Regions from separate parts of the Superficieibacter sp. genome, predicted to be linked through region 1. Evidence: riboswitches for the same ligand, from Rfam matches in the RefSeq annotation. Region 1 holds a riboswitch; each other region holds the start of a gene.
The links. A riboswitch is a leader RNA that binds a small molecule or an ion and turns the genes downstream of it on or off. The one in region 1 is predicted to bind thiamine pyrophosphate.
Positions count from the first base shown of each region.

Region 1 (4,148 bases):
GATGATTATTGGCAATCCTCTGCATGTGTTAAAAGAAATTGTTCACCAGATTAAAGGTGTTTTAACTAAAAAGAATATGGGGCCGGAGTTTCAGCGCCAGTTGTTAATGTGTCTTTATGAACTTCTGGAAATGGTACAGTCCGGGGGGCTACGTGTTCTTGACCAACATATTGAACAACCGGAAGAGAGTCTGTTATTTCAGAAACATCCTCTGATCCTCAAACAAAAACGTCTGGTGGCTTTTATCTCAGATAACTTTCGATTGATGGCAATGGGTAAAATTGAGGCGCATGAACTCGAAGGGATTATCGATCAGGAACTGGCTGCGGTAGAAGATGAATTGATGGCGCCATCGCGTTCTCTGGCGCGTACAGCTGAAGCTATGCCCGGGTTTGGTATCTGTGCTGCGGTGCTGGGGATTATTATCACCATGCAGTCCATTGATGGCTCCATTGCCCTGATTGGTTTAAAAGTGGCGGCGGCGCTGGTGGGAACATTCCTTGGGGTCTTTTTCTGTTACTGCTTTATGGACCCACTGGCGAACGCCATGGAGCAACAGGCGCGTGCGGAACACTCACTGCTGGAATGTGTGCGTACTGTACTGGTTGCTCAGGCAGGGGGAAAACCGACGCTGCTGGCTGTGGATGCTGGACGTAAGCTCCTGCATCTTGCCTCCAAACCGACCTTTGCGAATCTGGACGCGTGGGTTAATGCGATGCTGGAGACAGAGGAATAATGCGCCAATCGAACAGACGCGGTCGGGATCAAAAGACCACGATTATCCGGCGGCAAATAAAAAAGAGCCACGGCGGTCATCATGGGGGAGCATGGAAAGTGGCCTTTGCGGATTTTACCCTGGCGATGATGGCGCTGTTTATGACCCTGTGGATTGTTAACAGCGTCAGTAAAAAAGATCGTGAAAGTATTGTTGCAGCGCTTCATGGACACTCCATTTTTAATGGCGGGGGTATCGCTCCGCTCAACAACCTGGGTAAGAAACATATTGTTAATGGCACTAACAGCCGGGGAAATAAGCAAGGGGCCAACAGCGATAAAGTGCTGAGCGCCCGGGTCGATGAGGATAGCGCCAAAAAAGCGCTGGACACGACGAAGAAAATGGCGCTGTTGAAACAGAAATCTGTCAGAGAATTGGGTGAACTGGCAACCAGCATTAACGATATTGCGCTCAGGGCGCATATGGAATCTAACCTTGAGATGGAAATTGTGCCACAAGGTCTGCGCATCCTGATCAAAGACAATAAGAATCGCAGTATGTTTGAACGGGGAAGCGCCAAAATCATGCCGTTCTTCAGCGCGTTGCTCACCGAACTGACGCCCATTTTTGACTCTCTGGATAATAAAATCATTATCACGGGCCACACGGACGCGATGCAGTATAAGCAGAATGCCTACAACAACTGGAACCTCTCCGGTGACCGGGCGCTGTCGGCCAGGCGGGTGCTGGAACAGGCGGGGATGCCAACGGACAAAGTGATGCAGGTGAGTGCAATGGCCGACCAAATGCTGCTGGATACCAAAGATCCTACCGGTGCTAATAATCGCCGTATCGAAATTATGGTGCTCACTCAGTCAGCCTCCGACACGCTGTATCAGTTCTTTGGCGCGCAAGGAGAGAAAATTGTCAAGCCAATAGCCAGCCAACTGGAGGCGGGCGAAAAGCCACATATTGCGCTACCTGCGTTGAAAATACAAAACAAGCACGGATGAAGGAGCACACCCCGTCGTTTTTTCTTATGGCTATTTAATTTTACCTTGTTTAAATAGCCTTACAGTACAAACTTGCATCACCAGGCGACTTCCCCTAAGCTGGTCATTAATAAAGAAATGTAATCTACATGACTCGGGGTGCCCTTCTGCGTGAAGGCTGAGAAATACCCGTATTACCTGATCTGGATAATGCCAGCGTAGGGAAGTCTGACTCCTGTACAGAAGTCCTTCTTCAGCGTCTGGCAGGAGCATAACTATGCAACCTGACCTGCACAGCCGCACCGCTGCGGCGCACGCGTTACCTCTTTTCCGTCGTCGTTCCCCGCTTGTTCACTGCATGACAAATGACGTCGTGCAAACCTTTACCGCCAACGTCCTGCTGGCGCTGGGCGCATCCCCGGCGATGGTGATTGATGCGCAGGAGGCCGCGCAGTTTGCGGCAATCGCCGATGCGCTGCTGATAAACGTCGGCACCCTGACCGAAGAGCGCGCGCAGGCCATGCGGGCGGCGGTCATCAGCGCCAGCGCCGCGCAAAAACCCTGGACTCTCGATCCGGTGGCGGTCGGTGCACTGACCCTGCGCAGCCGCTTTTGCCATGAGCTGTTAACGCTGCGGCCCGCCGCCATTCGCGGTAATGCGTCGGAGATCCTTGCCCTCGCCGGAGCCAGCGCGGGCGGACGCGGAGTGGATACCACCGACACGGCAGCGGCGGCGCTGCCTGCTGCTCAGGATCTGGGGCGGTCGTTCTCGACGATTGTGGTCGTGACGGGCGAAGTGGATTACATCACCGACGGTCAGCGCACGCTGGCGGTCAGCGGCGGTAATGCGCTGATGACCCGCGTGGTGGGTACCGGCTGCGCGCTCTCCGCCGTGGTTGCCGCCAGCGGTGCGCTACCCGGTGACCGGCTTAGCAACGTGGCCTCTGCCTGCGCCTGGTTCAAACAGGCCGGATCGCAGGCTGCCGGACACAGCGGCGGCCCCGGCAGTTTTATTCCGGCCTTTCTTGATGCGCTGTGGACGCTGGAAGGGGAGGTGCAGGCATGAAACGAATCAACGCATTAACCATTGCCGGAACCGATCCCAGCGGCGGCGCGGGCATTCAGGCCGATCTGAAAACCTTCTCGGCGCTCGGCGCTTACGGCTGTTCGGTTATTACCGCGCTGGTGGCGCAGAATACCCGTGGCGTACAGTCGGTGTATCGCATCGAGCCGGATTTCGTCGCCGCGCAGCTTGATTCGGTCTTCAGCGATGTGCGCATCGATACCACCAAAATTGGGATGCTGGCGGAAACCGATATCGTTGAGGCGGTAGCGGAGCGTCTTCAGCGCTACCAGATCAAAAACGTAGTGCTGGATACGGTCATGCTGGCAAAAAGCGGCGATCCGCTGCTTTCTGCGTCGGCGGTCGCCACTCTGCGCAGCCGTCTGCTGCCGCAGGTTTCACTGATCACCCCCAACCTGCCGGAAGCCGCCGCGCTGCTGGATGCGCCTCATGCCCGCACCGAGCGGGAAATGCTGGAACAGGGCCGGGCGTTGCTGGCGCTGGGCTGCGGTGCGGTGCTGATGAAAGGCGGGCATCTCGACGACGCCGAAAGCCCGGACTGGCTGTTTACCCCTGACGGCGAACAGCGGTTTACCGCCCCGCGGGTGAATACCAAAAACACCCACGGCACCGGCTGCACGCTTTCTGCGGCGCTGGCCGCGCTGCGCCCGCGCCATTCCCGTTGGGCCGACACGGTGCAGCAGGCCAAAAGCTGGCTTTCTGCGGCGCTGGCGCAGGCCGATACGCTGGAGGTCGGGGAGGGAATTGGCCCGGTGCATCATTTTCACGCGTGGTGGTAGGCATTCGGCTCCCGGCGACTGATTAACCCGGCAAATGTGTGGGTATCCCCGGCACCTGCGACGGGGGCAGCCAATATCAGGATGAGCGCGGGCCGGGTAAGCACGGGCTGGCGGTCAAGAAAATGCTCAGATTTTGACGCGCGTGATATACTGCCAGCAGACCCGGACATGGAAAAAAGACAAATGGAACAAGCGCATATCCAGCTGATTGAGCAGCTAAATGAGCGAATGACGGCGGCGGATAATACACCGCTGTACCTGAAATTTGCCGAGACGATAAAAAATGCCGTGCGCAGCGGCGGGCTGGCGCACGGCAATATTTTGCCTGGCGAGCGCGATCTCAGCCAGTTGACCGGCGTTTCGCGCATTACCGTGCGCAAGGCTATGCAAACCCTGGAAGAAGAGGGCGTCGTGACGCGGGCGCGAGGCTACGGGACGCAAATCAATAATATCTTTGAATATTCGCTGAAGGAGGCGCGCGGCTTTTCCCAACAGGTGGTGCTGCTCGGCAAAAAGCCGGATACCCTGTGGGTGAATAAGCGTATCGTTCCCTGCCCGGAAGAGGTGGCGCAGCGGCT
Region 1 covers NZ_DAMAPU010000005.1:54,011-58,158, reverse strand. Annotated here, with positions in the region: gene motA (flagellar motor stator protein MotA) at 1-736, shown strand, start outside; gene lafU (putative lateral flagellar export/assembly protein LafU) at 736-1,728, shown strand; TPP riboswitch at 1,853-1,949, shown strand; gene thiM (hydroxyethylthiazole kinase) at 1,985-2,773, shown strand; gene thiD (bifunctional hydroxymethylpyrimidine kinase/phosphomethylpyrimidine kinase) at 2,770-3,570, shown strand; gene RT197_RS11440 (GntR family transcriptional regulator) at 3,754-4,148, shown strand, end outside.

Region 2 (4,148 bases), on a different contig from region 1:
CCCACGGCAATCGCTTTGCTTAGCCGTTGGCTGAGCAGCACCAGTCCGAGGCAGCAGACCATCTGGATCAGCGCCAGCATTGCCGCGCGCCCGGGATCGTAATCAAAATTCAGCGCCTGATAGATCGCCAGTTCAATGGTCGTCGCCTGCGGCCCGCCGCCCAGCGACAGCACGGTGGCAAAGCTGGCGAAGCAGAGCATGAAAATCAGCGCGGCGATGGGGGGGATCTGGCGACGCAGCCACGGCCACTCGACCAGCCGGAAGAAGTCGTAACCGCGCATCCCCAGTTGCGCCGCCAGTTGCCGCTGCTCGCCGGGGATTTGCTCCAGCGCCTGAAGCAGCAGGCGGCTCGCCATCGGCAGATTAAAGAATACGTGCGCCAGCAGAATGCCCTGTAGTCCGTAGGGAGAAAAGGTCCACTCCAGCCCCAGCGCCTGAAACAGCGAGGCCAGCCAGCCCTGCCGCCCGTAGACGCTCAGAATGCCGAATACCGCGACCAGCACCGGCAGGATCAGGGTCATGGCGCACAGGCGCAGCAGCGCCAGCCTGCCGGGAAAGCGGCGGCGGTACAGCGCACGGGCCAGAAAGATCGCCGGAACCACCGACAGCAGCGCCGACAAAAACGCCTGCCAGAAGGAGAAGCGCACCACGTGCCACAGGTAGCTGTCCGCAAACAGCGTGCGCCAGGCCGCCTGCGGCGCGCTGAACCACAAGGCCAGGAATGCCGCCAGCGCGACCGCCACCATCAGGGTGGCGGCACTCAGACCCGGCAGCATCCAGCCCGGAATTAGCGGCTGACGGCGCGTTGCCACTGGCTAATCCATGACTGACGGTCGGCTGCGACCTGTTGCGGGGTAAATTCCAGCGTGGTTTTGGGTTTCGCCAGCGCGGCAAACCCGTCCGGCAGGGTGACGTCAGCGACCGGATACATCCAGTTACCGGTCGGAATGGCGTTCTGGAAAGCAGGCGAAACCATAAAGGTGAGGAACTTTTTCGCCAGTTCCGGCTGCTTGCTGGCTGCGGTGCGCGCGGCGACCTCAACCTGCAAATAGTGGCCTTCGGCAAAATCCGCCGCCGCATACTGGTCTTTTTTCTCTTCGATGATGTGATAGGCCGGGGAAGTGGTGTAGCTCAGCACCAGGTCGCTCTCACCTTTCAGGAACAGGCCGTAGGCTTCGCTCCAGCCTTTGGTGACGGTGACGGTTTTCGCCGCCAGTTTCTGCCAGGCTTCCGGGGTTTTATCGCCGTAGACTTTTTGCATCCACAACAGCAGGCCCAGACCCGGCGTGCTGGTACGCGGATCTTCATAAATTACCCGCCATTTCTGGTCACTTTCTACCAGTTCCTTCAGGCTTTTCGGCGGGTTTTTCAGTTTGTTTTTATCGTAGACGAAGGCGAAATAGCCATAATCGAACGGCACGAAGGTGTCGTTGTTCCAGCCGCCAGGCACCTTGACCGCGCTTGCCGGGACGTCGCTTTTGGCAAACAGTTTGGTCTGGGTGGCGGCTTCCAGCAGGTTGTTGTCCAGCCCCAGCACTACGTCAGCTTTGCTGTTTTTGCCTTCCATGCGCAGACGATTAAGCAGCGATACGCCGTCCTCCAGCGTCACGAATTTCAGTTCGCACTGGCAGTCGGCTTCAAAGGCTTTTTTGACCACCGGCCCCGGTCCCCAGTCTGCGGAGAAAGAGTCGTAGGTATAGACGGTAAGAACAGGTTTAGCGAAAACGGGCGCGGCGACCAGCGCCAGCAACGGCAGATATTTTTTCAACACTTTGCACCTCAGTCGATGGGTGGCAAAGGATTTTGAGCACCAGCCTCAAATCCCTTCGCCGGCATTATCCGGATCAGGTTCGACGGGTATTTTCTCAGCCTTACGCGGCACCCCGTTGAGAACGTCATCAGTGTAATAATTTTGTGAGTTTTCTGAAAGCTTTATGGTTCCGGCGGCGCAAACCAGGCCGATTTAAAATCGAACCAGCCCAGCGTGTTCATGCGCAGACCGCGCATACTGCGCTGTCCCTGAATGATTAGCCAGTGGTGGATCAGCGGCACGATGGCCTGGCTGGTCAGTAACTGCTGGCACCAGACTGCCAAATCCATTTCACCCGCGTGCCAGCGCGTGGCGTCTTTCTGCCAGTCGATGGGAATGCAGTGCTGGATCAACGGTACTTCATACAGGTGCGAGAAAAGCGAGAAATCGAGCGGCAGGGTAAAATTGGCGCTGTTGAGCCAGATGTCGCTGATTGCATCGCCCCGGTGCCATTCATCATAGTCCACCTCGTTGATGTCCAGTTTTACCCCGTGCTCCGCCAGCAACCGCGCCATAATCTGCGCAATAATATGATGTTCGACGTGATCGCGGTAATAGGTCATCGTCACCGCTTCCAGGCCCGCCGGTTTTTCGCAGCGTTCACTGTGAGCGTGATGCCAGCGCGGCAGCAGTCCATAGGCCGGGAACCAGCGGTATTTATAACTATCTTCAGCGTGATAAAGGAGGCTGGCGGGGGCAAGGATATAGCTTAGCCACTGGCGCACCGCCATGTTTGACCCGCGCGGCGAGCGGGCATCGAACAGCAGATAGTAGCAACCCTCTTCGAGACGACTCTCTACCGCTTTTTCCCCGTCCGGCGATCCCTCCAGCATCAGGCTGCCGTTAAGTTCTTCGCTAAGATCCGGCAGCACCCAGACATTCACCTCATCAATCAGCGCCCGGTAGCCAAAATAGTCGTCGAACGCGTGAATTTTCAGCTGGTTCTGGTTATTGCGCCCGACGGCGTAGGGGCCGGTGCCAATCGGCTGGCTGGCGAAGCGGCTCATCGTTTCCCACTCGCGGGGCAAAATCATGGCCGGCGTATTTCCCAGCAGCCAGGGCAGCCAGCGGTCCGGCTGGCTGAGATGAATATCCAGCGTCCAGGCGGTGGGGGAGTGAATGCGGGTGATGTGCGCATACAGCGGCTGGGGGTTGATTCGGCTGAGCGAGGCGATGACATCCTCCATCTCCAGTTCGCGCCCGTGATGAAAATGAATGCCGGGACGTAAAAAAAATCGCCAGTGCAACGGAGAAATTTGCTGCCAGTGGTGGGCAATGTCCGGTTCCAGTTCCCCGTTTTCCTCATTTATACGCGTCAGCGCGCTAAAGATTTGTCGCGCCATATGGGTTTCTGAACGGCGCAGCGCGCTGCCGGGAAGCAGATTTTTCATCGGCCGATAGTAGAGCACGCGCAGAATATGCCGCCCCTGACGGAAGCTGCGCCCAAGATGGGAGACCAGCATCTGGCGGACAGTGGCTTTATCGCCCACCAGCTGGACCAACTGGTCGATACGATCCTGCTCCAGCAGGTCTTCCGCCCGCTGCTGCTGGAGCGCCAGCCCGGTATACAGGAACGTCAGGCGCGAGCGCTTGCCGCGTCCGGCCTCGGCTTCCCAGGTCAGCCAGCCGCGGGCCTGCATGGTATTCAGCAGGGTGCGCATATGCCGCCGCGAGCAGCTCAGCAGTTCTGCCAGCTCGTTCAGGGTGGTCTCCTGCGATTTGCCGTCGCAGCATTGCCACAGGCGGATGAATTGTTGTTGTAGACGGCCAGAGGACATAAAAGAGGAACTCCCGCTAAAAACCCAGCAATTTATTTATCCCCATATTAAGACAATAATCATCAGCGATGAAGCAAGGAGGTGGAATATGAAGGGGTCTTTCATTCGTCAGTTTTATCTGCGCTATTTTATTGCGACACAGGGAGTGTCCTGGCTGGCCCGTCAGAGCGCACTACAGCGGCTCCGGTTGCTTGAGGAACTGATGCAGTGGGACGTTACAGACCGGACCTCTGAAAACTGATTTGCAGACATCATGTGTGACTGAGTATTGGTGTAAAATCACCCGCCAGCAGATTATTTCTGCTGGCTTTTTTCGTTTTCATTCTTGTGCGTAAGGGACTTTTCATGCTCTGGGTAATGACGATGGCACGGCGGCTCAACGGAATTTATGCCGCATTTATGATCGCAGCGTTTATGGTAGGTATCGCCGGGGCGCTACAGGCTCCAACGCTCAGTTTGTTTCTGAACCGCGAAGTGGGGGCCGAACCGTTTTGGGTCGGTTTTTTTTACACCGTTAACGCCATTGCCGGGATACTGATTAGCCTGCTGCTGGCAAAGCG
Region 2 covers NZ_DAMAPU010000007.1:129,522-133,669, forward strand. Annotated here, with positions in the region: gene thiP (thiamine/thiamine pyrophosphate ABC transporter permease ThiP) at 1-812, opposite strand, end outside; gene thiB (thiamine ABC transporter substrate binding subunit) at 788-1,771, opposite strand; TPP riboswitch at 1,804-1,896, opposite strand; gene sgrR (HTH-type transcriptional regulator SgrR) at 1,933-3,588, opposite strand; gene sgrT (glucose uptake inhibitor SgrT) at 3,677-3,829, shown strand; gene RT197_RS14690 (sugar efflux transporter) at 3,934-4,148, shown strand, end outside.
Region 2: linked by a shared signal. The riboswitch ahead of thiB (thiamine ABC transporter substrate binding subunit) and the one ahead of thiM (hydroxyethylthiazole kinase) in region 1 are both predicted to bind thiamine pyrophosphate.

Region 3 (4,148 bases), on a different contig from region 1:
GAAGCGCGCTTTTGACATGGCGTTGTCGCGGATTTGTGCTCCCGGATGCCCCTTCGCCAGATCCGCCGCGTGAGCCGCAATTTTGTAAGTGATCAGCCCCTGCTTCACGTCTTCTTTGTTCGGCAGGCCGAGGTGTTCTTTTGGGGTGACGTAGCACAGCATCGCGCAGCCGAACCAGCCAATCATCGCCGCGCCAATGCCGGAAGTGAAGTGGTCGTAGCCCGGCGCGATATCGGTAGTCAACGGTCCCAGCGTATAAAACGGCGCTTCATGGCAGTGCTCCAGCTCTTCCGTCATATTGCGGCGGATCATCTGCATCGGCACATGGCCCGGACCTTCAATCATTACCTGCACATCATATTCCCAGGCGATTTTAGTCAGTTCACCCAGCGTATGCAGTTCAGCAAACTGCGCCTCGTCGTTGGCATCCTGAATCGAGCCGGGACGCAGGCCGTCGCCGAGCGACAGGGAAACGTCGTAGGCAGCGCAGATTTCACAGATGTCACGAAAGCGCTCGTAGAGGAAGTTTTCCCGGTGATGGGAGAGGCACCATTTCGCCATGATCGAGCCACCGCGCGAGACAATGCCGGTCAGCCTTTTGGCGGTCATCGGCACATAGCGCAGCAGCACGCCTGCGTGAATGGTGAAGTAGTCCACACCCTGTTCCGCCTGCTCCAGTAAGGTGTCGCGGAAAGCTTCCCAGGTCAGATCTTCAGCGATGCCGTTGACCTTCTCCAGCGCCTGGTAGATCGGCACTGTACCGATAGGCACCGGGCTGTTGCGCAGGATCCACTCGCGGGTTTCGTGAATATAGCGTCCGGTGGAGAGGTCCATCACCGTGTCCGCGCCCCAGCGCGTAGACCACACCAGTTTTTCCACTTCTTCCTCAATCGAGGAGGTCACCGCCGAGTTGCCGATATTGGCGTTCACTTTCACCAGGAAATTGCGCCCGATGATCATCGGTTCGGATTCCGGGTGATTGATGTTGGCCGGAATAATTGCCCGTCCGGCGGCAACTTCATCGCGGACGAATTGCGGGGTGATATTCTCCGGCAGGCGTGCGCCAAAGCCCTGACCCGGATGTTGTTGACGCAGCACTTCACTGCGGATGCGCTCGCGTCCCATATTTTCGCGGATGGCGATAAACTCCATCTCCGGCGTCACGATGCCCCGACGCGCGTAGTGCAACTGGGTTACGCATTTGCCGCTCTTCGCCCGTTTCGGGGTTAGCAGGCCGCTGAAGCGCAGTTCGTCCAGACCGTCATCCGCTAGCCGCGCTTTGGTGTACGCGGAGCTACGGTCGGACAGTTCTTCACTGTCATCCCGCGCATCAATCCACGGCTGGCGCAGCTTTGCCAGGCCTTGCTGGACGTTGATTTTGACGTCGGGATCGCCATACGGACCGGAGGTATCGTAGACCGGGACGGCTTCGTTCTCTTCAAACTGCGGGTTGTCTTTAGCGCCGCCGATAAGCGTCGGGCTAAGCGCAATCTCACGCATCGGGATACGGATATCTGGCCGGGAGCCGGTGATGTAAATGCGCGTGGAGTTAGGGAAGGCGGTGCCTTCAAGGGTATCAATGAAACGTTGTGCGTGCTCGCGTTGTTCGCGGCGGGTCAGTTTAGTGGCAGACATAGCTCATTCCAGAAAGTTAAGGACGTGGCTTGTCAGACAACGGATGGAGTAATGGATGTACTTTGCCCGTAAAGGCAAAGCCAAAAGCAGAATTACTCTTGTTCCCTTCGCAGGTATTAACCTGATCAGGTTCCGCGGATCCCGAATGAACGGTCTCAGCCTAAAATAGGCACTCCGACAAGAAAAACCCCCGCAGGGGTGTATACAAATTACGCGTTAATGTTTAAGAACTCAAGCAGGTCGTGCGACGTTGCTTTCGTCATTGGCGCTTTCACTCAGGTTGTAATCAAACGCCAGTTGGATCAGTTTATCTTCCAGCGTAAAGCGTGCCGCCAGCGCTTCACCAATAGCGGAGAGCGCCTGCTGAAACTCGAGGCAGTTATCATGATCGATAGCGCTTTCAAGACTGGAATCGTAGTAACCCATGATTTCCTGAGTGTTAGCTTCCAGTTGCGGATACAGTTTGGTGGCGGCGATAAGTGGGCTTGCCCCTTCCATTTCATTGACAATGCGTTCATAAATACTGAAATGACCGGCGGAAAGATAATCAACGAGGTTATGGCAGAAATCATCAAGCGCTTTTTCGTCGAGTTGGGTGATGGATTCTTTGCCTGGCTTAAGGCCCACAAGGTTGTAGTACGTCACAAGCAACTGCTTGCGCACCTGTAGCCAGCGATCGACGAGGTCATTACTTCCCCCAACGCGCTCCGTTAGTCTTTCCAGGTGGTTTAGCATAAATGACCCCGTAAAATTAAGATTAGAAAAATTGTTCACTAAAGATGTGAAAATAATGTTACCAACATGCCAGTGAAACTAAGGTTGTGCAAGTGATTATGGACCGTATTATCGAGAAGTCAGATTGCGGCTGGTGGATAGTCAGCCATGAACAAAAATTATGGCTGCCCACCGGAGAATTACCACACGGCGAGGCAGGAAATTTTGATCTTGTGGGTCAGCGCGCACTCCATATCGGCGAATGGGAAGGCGAAGCGGTATGGCTGGTGCAGCAGGGGCGTCGTCATGAGATGGGATCGGTGCGTCAGGTCATCACTCAGGATGCCGGATTATTCCAGTTGGCCGGGCGCGGCGTGCAGCTTGCCGAATTTTACCGCTCGCATAAATTCTGCGGCTACTGTGGTCATGCCATGCATCCCAGCAAGACCGAATGGGCGATGCTGTGCAGCCATTGTCGCGAACGCTACTACCCACAAATCGCGCCGTGCATCATCGTGGCGATACGTCGCGGCGACGCCATTTTGCTGGCCCAGCACACGCGCCATCGCAACGGCGTTTATACCGTGCTGGCGGGCTTCACTGAAGTGGGCGAAACGCTGGAGCAAACCGTCGCCCGCGAGGTCATGGAAGAGAGCGGCATTACCGTGAAAAATCTGCGCTATGTGACCTCCCAGCCGTGGCCGTTCCCCCAGTCGTTGATGACTGCATTTATGGCCGAATACGATAGCGGCGAAATCGTCATCGACCCGAAAGAGTTGCTGGATGCAGGCTGGTATCGCTATGACAACTTGCCGCTGCTGCCTGAGGCGGGAACCGTGGCGAGACGCCTGATCGAAGATACCGTGGCATTGTGTCGGGCAGAGGACGCCTAGTTTCTTATATACTGTCCGGCATAACGTAAAAGGAAATCATAATGACCGAACTGAAGAACGATCGTTACCTGCGCGCGCTGCAACGTCAGCCTGTTGATGTCACACCGGTATGGATGATGCGCCAGGCCGGGCGCTATTTGCCGGAATATAAAGCGACGCGCGCCCAGGCGGGCGATTTTATGTCGCTGTGCAAAAACGCTGAGCTGGCCTGTGAAGTCACCCTGCAACCGCTGCGCCGCTATAAGCTGGATGCGGCGATCCTCTTCTCGGATATCCTGACCATCCCGGACGCGATGGGGCTGGGTCTGTATTTTGAAGCTGGCGAAGGCCCGCGTTTCACCTCGCCCATTACCTGCAAAGCCGACGTCGACAAACTGCCGGTGCCCGATCCTGAACTGGAGCTGGGCTACGTTATGAACGCTGTACGCACCATTCGCCGCGCGTTAAAAGGCGAGGTGCCGCTAATCGGTTTTTCCGGCAGCCCGTGGACGCTGGCAACCTACATGGTCGAAGGCGGCAGCAGTAAAGCCTTTACCGTTATCAAAAAGATGATGTATGCCGAACCGCAAACGCTGCATCTGTTGCTTGATAAGCTGGCGAAAAGCGTCACTTCGTACCTGAATGCGCAAATCAAAGCAGGCGCACAGTCGGTGATGATTTTTGATACCTGGGGCGGCGTGTTGACCGGGCGCGACTACCAGCAGTTCTCGCTTTATTACATGCATAAAATTGTCGATGGTCTGCTGCGTGAAAACGAAGGCCGACGCGTGCCGGTGACGCTGTTTACCAAAGGCGGCGGTCAGTGGCTGGAAGCGATTGCTGAAACCGGCTGCGACGCGCTGGGCCTCGACTGGACGACTGATATTGCCGATGCGCGCCGTCGCGTCGGCGACAAAGTAGCATTAC
Region 3 covers NZ_DAMAPU010000023.1:6,018-10,165, reverse strand. Annotated here, with positions in the region: gene thiC (phosphomethylpyrimidine synthase ThiC) at 1-1,635, opposite strand, end outside; TPP riboswitch at 1,721-1,822, opposite strand; gene rsd (sigma D regulator) at 1,867-2,370, opposite strand; gene nudC (NAD(+) diphosphatase) at 2,469-3,242, shown strand; gene hemE (uroporphyrinogen decarboxylase) at 3,284-4,148, shown strand, end outside.
Region 3: linked by a shared signal. The riboswitch ahead of thiC (phosphomethylpyrimidine synthase ThiC) and the one ahead of thiM (hydroxyethylthiazole kinase) in region 1 are both predicted to bind thiamine pyrophosphate.